3 regions of the Thermosporothrix sp. COM3 genome follow, and region 3 is predicted to be linked to each of the others. Evidence: a T-box and tRNA genes for the amino acid it is inferred to sense, from the RefSeq annotation. Region 3 holds a T-box; the other regions hold tRNA genes.
The links. A T-box is a leader RNA that pairs with one kind of tRNA and senses whether it is charged. The one in region 3 lies ahead of KTH_RS07915 (proline--tRNA ligase), so its partner is inferred to be a tRNA-Pro.
Positions count from the first base shown of each region.

Region 1: it has a tRNA-Pro gene. The T-box ahead of KTH_RS07915 (proline--tRNA ligase) is inferred to sense a tRNA for this amino acid. The anticodon was not compared.
Region 2: it has a tRNA-Pro gene. The T-box ahead of KTH_RS07915 (proline--tRNA ligase) is inferred to sense a tRNA for this amino acid. The anticodon was not compared.

Region 1 is NZ_AP019376.1:6,066,511-6,070,093, reverse strand. Features, by position in the region: gene KTH_RS26060 (UbiA family prenyltransferase) at 1-615, shown strand, start outside; gene KTH_RS26055 (methyltransferase) at 629-1,720, shown strand; tRNA gene KTH_RS26050 (tRNA-Pro) at 1,738-1,811, opposite strand; gene KTH_RS26045 (ABC transporter permease) at 1,907-3,022, opposite strand; gene KTH_RS26040 (ABC transporter permease) at 3,132-3,583, opposite strand, start outside.
Region 2 is NZ_AP019376.1:5,625,118-5,628,700, forward strand. Features, by position in the region: gene KTH_RS23835 (putative RNA methyltransferase) at 1-149, opposite strand, end outside; gene KTH_RS23840 (NAD(P)/FAD-dependent oxidoreductase) at 331-1,599, shown strand; tRNA gene KTH_RS23845 (tRNA-Pro) at 1,821-1,897, shown strand; gene KTH_RS23850 (HNH endonuclease) at 2,301-2,846, shown strand; gene KTH_RS23855 (DUF3536 domain-containing protein) at 3,161-3,583, shown strand, end outside.
Region 3 is NZ_AP019376.1:1,803,739-1,807,321, reverse strand. Features, by position in the region: gene KTH_RS07920 (PadR family transcriptional regulator) at 1-41, opposite strand, end outside; gene KTH_RS07915 (proline--tRNA ligase) at 249-2,006, opposite strand; T-box leader at 2,059-2,292, opposite strand; gene KTH_RS07910 (hypothetical protein) at 2,400-2,855, shown strand; gene KTH_RS07905 (Na+/H+ antiporter) at 2,938-3,583, shown strand, end outside.

The DNA of each region.
Region 1 (3,583 bases), 4.3 Mb from region 3:
CCCCGGGAGGCGCTGATCGTGGGGCTCTTTTTAATTGTCGTCATGGCATTCCTCTTGTGGCCGCTCAATCGCCTTGCTGGGCTTCTCTCCTTGATCTACCTCTGTCTGGGCCAGGGCTACAACCTCGGGCTGAAATCAACACCCCTCAGCGGTATCGTCTTTGCACTGGCAATGCCTCTAATCCCGGTCTATGCTTTTGTCGGCATGGATCGCTTTCCGCCTTTTATTGGCTGGCTGATCCCACTCGGGGCACTCTTTGGCATCGCCCTCAATCTCGCGAATTCGCTCCCGGACATCGAGGAGGATCGAGCCGGGAATGCACGAACCCTGGCGGTTGTACTAGGCGTTCGCGGATGTGCGCTCGCTATCCCTCTTCTGCTTCTTGGCGGAGTGGTTGTAATCGCCCTTCTCACTTTCACACATCTGGTGCCTGCAAATTTGCTCATTCTCCTGGCGACCTTTCTCCCGGGTCTGTTCGGCATTGGCCTGCTCGCGCTTCTCTTCAGGCCACAGCGCTTGCTGAATCGCAAAACAACCCGCCGCCCCTACTTCCTCTTTGTGGTCTGTATTACGCTGCTTCTAGGAGGGGGTTGGTTAGCTGGAGTCCTTTTCTGAAAGGGGGTTGCTTATGCCGCTACGCTTTACAGCCCTGGAATATCTGCTCGCTCGTTTGAACTTGCTGCCCACACCGCTTTTTGACGTTCCACTCTCTGCCGGAATCTCAACAGCGCTCTATACAGCCTGCAAGCTTGGGCTTTTCGATAGCTTGCGTACCCGAGGACAGACGGTGTCGGAGCTCGCCGATAGGCTTCAGTGTCATCCTCAGGGACTGCTCTATCTACTTCAACTGCTTGTCTCTTCCGGCTATTTGCGCCAGCACAAGGGGAGATATTACAACACACGCATAAGCCAGCGCTGGCTTGTCTCAAGCTCCCGACAGAATCTCATACCATATATTCTTCATGGACCCGATCTGGCGAATATCTGGGCCCATCTCGATGAGATTATCCACACCAACCAGGCAGCGATGAAAACGCCGTATGAAGAGAGTACCACAACTGCTGAGAGCCGACAGCTTCTTGAGCGCCACTATGCCGGGCTGGCCGCGCTTGCCTCAATGATCGGCCCGGAGATTCTCCGGCGGGTCCCTCTGCCACAACCTGCCACCCGTCTGCTTGATGTTGGCGGCTCTCATGCAGCGTACAGCGCGCTTTTTTGCCGCGCCTATCCCGGGCTGCATGCAACCGTGATCGACCTTGAAGCCGGGGTTGAGGCAGGCACACACACGGTACAGCGTCTGGGGCTGGAACAGCGAATTCAGTTTATGTGCTGTGATATTGTGAGCGATGATTTTCCTGAGCACTTTTCAGAACCCTTTGATGTGGCGCTCTACTTTAACATCGCCCATCTGCTTCAACCTGAGGACAACCAGGCGGTACTTCACAAGGTGGCTCATACTCTCCGCCCGGGCGGGCTCCTGATCCTGGTCGATCAGCTCTCAGACCAGCGGCAACGCTCACGCCTCTCCACCCTGACCACCCAACTGATGCAGCTCTCTGTGACCATCATCGGTGGCACCTGTCATCCATTTTCGGATGTCCGATACTGGCTGGAAAGGGCAGGAATGGAGCAGATTCACAAACATGAGATGCTGACACCAGGAACTTGCTTCGTGACAGCACGCAAGCGAAACGAGACAAAAAAAAGAAGCGGTGACTGATCACCGCTTCTTAAAAGTCGGGGTGAGAGGATTTGAACCTCCGACCACTTCAACCCCATTGAAGTGCGCTACCGGGCTGCGCCACACCCCGATTCTTTCGGACGGCTTTATTATAACAGATATGTTTTGAGCTCGTCAACCCCCCTTTTCAGAAAAAACCAACAAAAAGAAAAGAGATGAAGAAGGCTAGATTGCCATTGCAGCTCGCTCCTGACGCCTCAGCAGCCAATATGCCACCATCATTGAGGCTACAGTCCAGATGCCGAACACCAGCAGATCTGCCCATATCGCGCTCACCATATGCACATTGATAAAAGCAAGGTACAGTCCATCCGCAAAATAATACGTCGGGAAGAGCTTGAGCAGGTTCATCAGAAAGCCCTCCGGGAACCAGCCAATCCCCAGGAACATGCCCAGAAATGCCGGGAAAAAGGTTAGCAGCCAGAGAATACCAGCAACGCCACCAAGGGCGCTCCCGGTATGACAGACACAGACACAGATAAAACCGAGGCTAAGCGAAAAGAGCGTGAACAGCACGATGAAGAGCAACTGCATCGGAACCAGGCCCGAGAAGCCCGTCAACAGGGCAAGCACCATCAATGAGGCAGCCATCTGATAGAGAAACGCAACCAGAGCCCGCGCCTGAATCACAGTGGCAAAGGATGAAGGAGCAAGCAACAACAGACGCAGGATCTTTTTCTCTTTCTCCTCAACAAATATAGCAGCCGCTATCGACAGCGAATATTGATTCGCGACCAGACAACCAGCAACCGCAAAGGTCTTTTTCAATATATCCCACGGTCTTTCAGAAAGAAAGGTTGAGGAGGGCTTCACCATCAGTTCTATATGGATAGGCTGATCATGCCGCAACTCCGCAATATACCTTCTCAAAACGGCTTGAATCTCGGCCTGAGTGCTCTTCTCTGACTCGATTCCCCTGAGATACAACTGTACATGCGGCTCCTTGCCCTTTTGAAGCTGCTGTTCAAGATCATCCGGAATCACAATCCCGATGGTATACGGCCCGCTCTCGTCCTCAACACGCTGCGAAACCTCAGTAGCAGAAAGCGCTTGTGTCACTTTGACACCGGGGAATATCTCCCCAAAGAGTTGCTCTATACGCGCATCACTATGCTTCTGATAGAGCAAAACAGCGACATTTCGTGTCCCTATCAGATTCGCTGCCAGCACAAAGAAAGCCGCTATTACCAACGGCAAGACAAGCGTTAAGGCGCTAGATTTGTTGACAACACTATCCAGAAGATCTTTGCGGGCAATCGCAAGTACAGCTCGAATATTCACCAGATCAACCTCTCCTGAATGCTCTGATCAGCTAAAACTGTACCATAGAATCACTTGTCACGTAAAGCAAACAGGGAGCGCACTTGATAGACACTCCCTGTTAAAGCAGTTAGAACTGTGCCGCTCTTTTTGCTTGCCTCTTGAGTATCAGAGTGGCAAGTACCAGCAGCACGACCGCACATGCAGCAATCACAGCCATATCCAGAAGCACAGTACCATTCCAGCCTGCATTCTGTACCGCTCGTGAGAAGCCATCCGCCAGGTAGTAGGTAGGAACCGCCCGCGCAACATAGGTCAGTGGGCTTCCCTGCAAAAGAACGGACATGAAATCTGAAGCCAGCATCGCAGGGAAGAGAAACAGCATCGTCATCACTCCGGTAAAGCCACCTAGAGAGGTTGCCGTCTGAAAGATACAGCCAGCCAGCAAACCCATCGATAGCGAGAAACAGGCCCCAAGCACGACGAAGACGCCCAGCATCGGGATATTGCCGGAAAGGCCCTTCATTGCGATCAGAACAACAACCGTCATGATGAGCTGGTAGATCAGCGCGAACAACAACT
Region 2 (3,583 bases), 3.8 Mb from region 3:
CCCATACCGGCCTTTTTCCGCAGCAAATTAACATAACCTTCTCGTGCAATGTCGAAGCTATGCCCATGTACACAGCGCAAGCTCTTCTCATGATGTGTCAGTTCGGTGACGCAAATCGGGCATCTAAGCAGATGGAGCACTGCATCCATTATATATCCCCTGTTTCTTTCTTCATTTCATTTGCCAGTATATGGCCTTTGGGGCGATGTGTAAATTCAGGTCAGGGTGATCACTCTGCTTTAGTACCTGCTTGTCCTATTCCCATACAAAGTATGCTAGAATAGAGAGTCAGGAAAACAAGCAATGATAGTGAAAAAAGGGTTCTGAAGCATGGAATATGCTGTACTTGGTGGTGGTGCATTAGGGTTGATGACCGCGTATCGCTTGTTGCAAGCGGGACATTCGGTAATGCTTTTTGAGCAGGAGCCACTGGCTGGTGGGCTGGCCTCTGGCTTTCAAGTCGGTGATACCTGGCTGGAAAAGTTCTATCACCATATTTTTCGTTCGGACAAAACGATTATTAAAATTATTGAGGAGATAGGACTTCGCGAGCGACTGGAATGGCTCCGTCCCCGCACTGTCAGCCTGATACAGGGAAAGCTGCATCAGCTAGATTCGCCACTGACCTTGCTTCGTTTCAAGCCGTTGCGCTTTGATGAGCGGCTTCGTATGGGCGTTGTTGCCGCTTTCTTAAAAGTGGCTCGACCCGAATGGTTGGAAGGCCAGACGGCTGATCCCTGGCTGCGGCGCTGGATGGGAAAACGGGCATATGAGGCGGTCTTTCAGCCGCTTTTTCAGGGAAAATTTGGCAAGCTGTATGATCAGATTGCCCTGCCCTGGTTCTGGGCGCGTTTTCATGATCGCACAACAGAGCTCGGCTATCTGCGGGGTGGCTTTCAGCTTCTCTATGATCGGCTGGCTGAACTGATTGTGGCTTCCGGGGGGAAGCTCTTATTACAGACGCGGGTTGAGCAGGTTGAACAGCAGGATGGGCGCTGGCAGGTCAGGACGAGCCAGGGGGGATGGACCTTTGATGGTGTTATTTCGACGCTCCCCACACGCCTGACGTTTCGGCTGATCCCCACTTTACCGGAGGCATATCGCAAGCGCTATGATTGGGGGCTTGCCTACGGGGCGCATTGCCTGATCCTGGCGCTGGATCGACGCCTGACGGATGATAGCTACTGGATTAATATCTGCGATCCCGGCTACCCCTTTATGGCCCTGGTTGAACATACAAACTATCGTTCTCCGGCAGAGTATGGCGGTCGGCATCTGATCTATCTGGGCAATTATCGCGCGATGGATGACCCTCTCTTTACGATGAAGAAAGAGGAGGTGCTGGCTGCGTTTCTACCTCATCTGCAACGGCTGGTTCCTGCGTTTCAGCCTGAGTGGGTCACGGAAAGCTGGATGTTCCAGGCCCCATATGCGCAACCAATTGTGACCACGGATTATCGCGAGCATATTCCTCCACTGGAAACGCCACTTGCGGGCCTCTGGATGGCGAATATGTTTCAGGTGTATCCGCATGATCGAGGACAGAACTATTCATTTGAACTTGCTGAAAAGCTGGTAAAACGTATCTTGCAACAATAGCAAGCGGAAAGGGTGCGAGGGAACACCTCTTCTGACGTCAGCAGCGAGATTTATGAGAATTTTTCCCGGATTGCCTGTATACCTATTGTCAAGCAGTATGGGAGTATGCTATACTAGCGATGAGCAATGGAGAAGCAAATAAAAGCTTGATTGTGATAGAGTGTTTGTGGATCTATTGCGCGGATAAGTGCAGTGCGTTGTGTCATTGCATGGAGTCAATCCGGGGTGTGGCGCAGTCGGCTAGCGCGCAGCGTTCGGGACGCTGAGGTCGGAGGTTCAAGTCCTCTCACCCCGACCAGGATAGGCACATGCTCCCCAGGAGGGGTGAAATGGTTCAGACAAGCCTACAATCGATGAGGTCTAACCATAGCATGTGTCTTTTTGCCTTTTTAAGGCGCTTCCCCCCTTCAATGCAGGATCTCCAGATACATTCATCCTTCTGGAAACAGTTGTATCCCGCTTTTTCCCTGTTCCCTTCTCAGGCCGCTTTTTGTCTACAGGGAAGCGGACTCCCTGCATTGCCTGGCTCCCCTGGACGTGCAAAGGATACCTGTACTTATCCACCTGGACGTTACAGACGGCGAAAACGCTGAGGGACCGGGGGAAAATGCTCCCTGTCAGTACTCCTTTTTTCCCCTCAGTCCTTGTTCCTCGCTGTCTGTGATTGGGTCGTCTCTGACAGAGAGGAAAGGATAGTATTCATGCCTGTTCTTGTGCTGAATTCCTCACTACAACCTCTCTCGGTCATCACTGAGCGCCGCCTGATTGTACTGTTATCAAAACATAAGGTGACGTTTCTAGACGAAAATGTTCGTCAGTTGATCGAAGAGAGCATTGCAGCTCGACGCCTTGAGCTTGAGCGACCGGTAATTGTTCAGTTGCTGGCTAATATTCGTGTGCCTCGTATGACGCTGCAACCCACACGCGCCAATATCCTGTTGCGCGATGATGAGACCTGCCAGTATTGCGGCAAGCACTCTCGTGATCTGACTCTGGATCATGTCATTCCGCGCTCGCGAGGCGGAAAGAGCACCTGGGAAAACCTGGTTGCTTGCTGCCGGGCCTGCAACGGAAAGAAGGGAAACCGGTTGCTCAAAGAAGTCAATATGCGTCTGTTGCGTCAGCCTTGTGCCCTGACAACCGAATATGCCGGGGTATTCCTGCTGCGCTACCCCAAGCTGCGTGCCGCCTATGAGGAGTTCATCAACGGTTTTCAGAGCGGGCAGGTCAGTGGCATAAGTGCCTAAAATCAGCAGGATGTATGCCCTTAGAGGAGACATTGGGGAACCTGGTCTTATCCTTCTATTGATCAGGGAGCAAAGGTTATCTTTGCTCCCTCTCGTGCATCTATACCTCTGCTCTACACGTATCTAGAAATAAGGATGAGTATATCCGACAAGAATGGCGAGAATGGGGGCTTTGCGCCTGCCCTTGTTGCTTAAACGTATGTTTCTATGCTTGATGCCTGCTCTCTGAGAGAGTTGTTATCATTCTTGTAAGTTGTTTTTTGTTGCTTGCTACGCGCATGCCTGACCCCCTGTTTTTCTGGTGAAGGTGGTTTATGATAGAACAGATCGCTGCTGAGGAGTCCATGTCTCAAACTCACCCGGGTTCCGTCTACCTGTGCTTGCATGGACATTTTTATCAGCCGCCTCGTGAAGATCCTTTTACACATATTCTTCCTATTGAATCAGATGCTGCTCCTTTTAAAAATTTCAATGAAAAGATTACGGCTGAATGCTATCGTCCGAATGCTGAAGCGGGCAATTTCGCTGCTATCAGTTTTGACCTTGGGCCAACGCTGGCGGCCTGGTTGGAACAGACCCACCCTGACGTCTATCGGCTGATTCTGGACTCAGATCGGCAGCACTATCAACGTTACGGCGTCGGAAATGCAATGGCACAGGCATATAATCATACTATCCTTCCGCTGGCAAATGCCCGTGACAAGCGCACCCAGATCCTCTGGGGGTTACAGGATTTT
Region 3 (3,583 bases):
GCCAGAAGGGCAAGAATGGCATACCCCGATGTTGACAACACAGAACGTTCCTCCCTTCTATGTCTCGTAGTACATACGTCAGGGAAGACATATTCTTCACAAGTGCCACACTCTCGAGCACGCCGATCACCCTTGATTGCACCCTCAATTTGAGTTATAGTACCGACAGAGATGGGCGTCACTTTTGAGGAGATCCTGAAGTCCTCACAGCCAACGCGCTCCACGGTTGTGTGGCCTATCTGTGACGCTCAACTCTCCGTCTCATGCAACCTCTTCTGCACGAGATCACGTATTGTTCTCGCCGCTTCATCTAACGCTATAATCTTTCCTTCCTTTTCATGCCGCCACTTGAGCTCAACGCCGCCATTTTTCAATGAGCGCTTGCTTACCACCACACGCAGAGGCACACCTATCAGGTCGGCGTCGTTCAGCTTCACGCCCGGGCTCTCAATGCGATCGTCGAAGAGCGTCTCCACTCCCTCCGCCTGCAAGTCTGCATACAGCCGCTCGGCTGCCGTCCGCGTCGTCTCTTTGTCCATATCAAAGCCGACCAGCGCCACATGATACGGTGCCACACGCAACGGCCATACAAGCCCTTTCTCATCACTCCTCTGCTCAACGAGCGCTGCCAGAATCCGGCTGACTCCGATGCCATAGCAGCCCATGAGCAGCGGCCTGGACGTGCCATCTGCCGCAAGAAAGGTCGCATGAAACACGTCGGAATAGCGCGTGCCAAGCTTGAAGATATGGCCTACCTCGCAGCCACGCACCATATGGAGCGAACCGCCGCAACGCGCACAGGAAGCGCCGTCATATGCTGAGGCAATGTCATCAAGGATCGCAACACGAAAATCACGAGGATAGTTTACATGTGTAATATGATAATCAACACGATTCGCGCCTGCGACGAAGTTCCGGCCCTGTGTGATCGAGTGGTCGGCCACAATCAGAATCGAGTCATCTTTGTCCAGAGGCGAGGTGAAGCCCGCCACAATGCCGCTTCGTGCCAGCTCTTCAGGCGTAGCAAGATGCAGATCAGAGACATCAAGCTTCGCGCGCGTCAACACATTGGTTAATTTGACCTCGTTCAGCTCCAGATCACCCCGCAGCACAGCTATCACGCTTCGGTCCCCGGCAGTGTAACAAACACATTTCAGCGTCCGCTCCTCCGGCACATGCAGGAACTCAGCCAGCTCGGCGATTGTCTTTACCCCGGGTGTATAGACCTCTTCAAGCGCTTCCAGAGCCTCATCAGTGCCTACCGGATCGCGCACAAACTCGGCCTTCTCTCGATTCGCCGCATACCCACACTGCTCGCAGATCAGCGCGTCATCCTCGCCTGCCTCAATTGGCACAAAGAATTCCTGCGAGTCCTTGCCACCAATGGCGCCGCTGTCGGCATCGACCAGGAGAAAGCGCAATCCGCATCGCTCTAAAGCCGCCTGACACGCCTCACGCACCACGCGATAGCTTTCGTCCATGCGCTCAGGATCAGCATCAAAGGTATAGAGATCGAGCATCACAAACTCACGGGTACGCAGCAGCCCCCCACGCGGCCTTAGTTGGTCACGAAAGCGAATGTGAACCTGAAACGGGCGTTGTGGTAGATCACGGTAACTGGTAATGAATTCGGACGCAAGCAGCGTAATCACCTCTTCGTGGGTCGCTCCGAGCACCAGATCACGGCCCTTGCGATCCTGCAAACTGAACAACTCCGCTCCATACGCCTCGGCACGCGAAAGACCACCATTCAGCGGCGGCTGCTCCCAGAGCTCGCGAGGCTGTAGTATCGGCAACATTACTTCCTGACCTCCGGCTCTTTCCAGCTCGGAGCGCAGCAGATCGGCGATCTTGCGCAACACGCGATTACCCAGAGGGAGAAAGCTATAAACGCCCGCTGCAAGCTGCCTGATAAAACCCGCTCGCACCAGCAGCTCATAATTGCGCCCTTCCGAGTCACGCGGCGCTTCTCGTAGCGTCCGGGTAAACAGATGAGATAGTCGCATGGTGTTCTCCTTCTTCTGAAGCGCGCCAAAATAAAAAAAGCCCCGTCCCTCCATGAAGGACGAGTTTTTCCCGTGGTACCACCTTCGTTCAGATTGTGCATTACAACACAATCCACTCATTACGGTCAATAGTATAACCGTTCCTCTGCGCTAACGGGGAGGCTCCGGTCAGCTCTTCGCTGACGCTCTCAGGTGGGTTCAACGTGATTTCGTCTACCGGCTTTCACTCTCTCCGGCTCGCTGACAGACCGTCCTCACGCCTACTATTCCTGATCGGCGCGTTTACACTGTATCGTTTCTTCTTCCCAGAATACATGATTTCTGTGCAGATTGTCAAGCCCCCATTTCTGGCGGTATGATAGATCCAGTAACAGCAAAAGGAGGTCAGTATCTATGTTTGGCTGGCGATTCTGGAGCCTTTCGGCGCTCTATGCCCTCGGGGCAGCGCTTCTCATCGGCATTCCCACGGTATTGATTCCGAACGCGTTTTTCGTGCGCATGACGCCGAGCGGGACGCTGGACTATAGTATCTGGCTGCTTTCCGCGCTGCTGATCGGGCCACTGCTGGCACTGGCAACACTCTACCCGACGCCGCCTCAGCAGCCCAAAGAGCGCACCGGCACCCTGCGGACACTATTCGGCTTTCTGCTTTCGTTCTTCTCGGTTGGTTGCCCGATATGTAATAAAATCGTCGTCCTGCTGCTTGGCATGAGCGGCGCCATGACCCTGTTCGATCCACTGCGCCCCTTGCTCGGGCTCGCGTCGCTGCTCCTGCTGGCAACAACGTTGTATCTCAGAATCCGCGTTCTACGTCTCGGTTGTCGCCTTCCTGCACCTCGAATCCAGTAGGTATACTGAATAGAGAACCCCCGGAAGCTCCTTCACACCAGGCGAGCAGTCAGCGCTTCGGGGAGACGAGAGGTGGCAGCTTTTGGTACATGAAACCGTCGTTCTGAGTTTTATTTTGCTGTCCGTGATTGTGGCGCTGGCGATTCTGGCGACGCGGCTGCGCATTCCATACCCGATCCTGCTGGTGATCGGGGGGATACTGCTCGGCTTTTTACCCAATTTGCCGGACATACATCTCGATCCGAATCTGATCTTTGTTGCCTTCCTCCCTCCTCTTATCTTTACTTCAGCCTGGTTTACGTCCTGGCGCGATTTTCGTGAATCGCTACGCCCGATTCTCTTGCAGGCGGTCGGGCTCGTTCTGCTGACCATGTTGCTTGTTGCCTGGGTGCTCCATACCATTCACCCGGATCTTCCCTGGTCGGTTGCTTTTATCCTCGGCGCGGTCGTCTCACCGACTGACACCGTCGCAGCAGGGACCGTCATAAAGAACTTCCGCCTGCCGCACCGCCTGACGACCGTGATTGAAGGCGAGAGTCTGGTCAACGACGCCACGGCGCTTGTTGCCTACCGCTTCGCCCTGGCAGCCGCTCTCAGTGGGACCTTCTCGCCTGGTGCGGCGGCACTCCAATTTGTCCTTGTCAGCGTGGGGGGCGTGCTGATCGGGCTGATTATCGCGTGGCCCGTCACCTGGCTCTACCAGCGCATCGACGACGCAACCAGTGAGA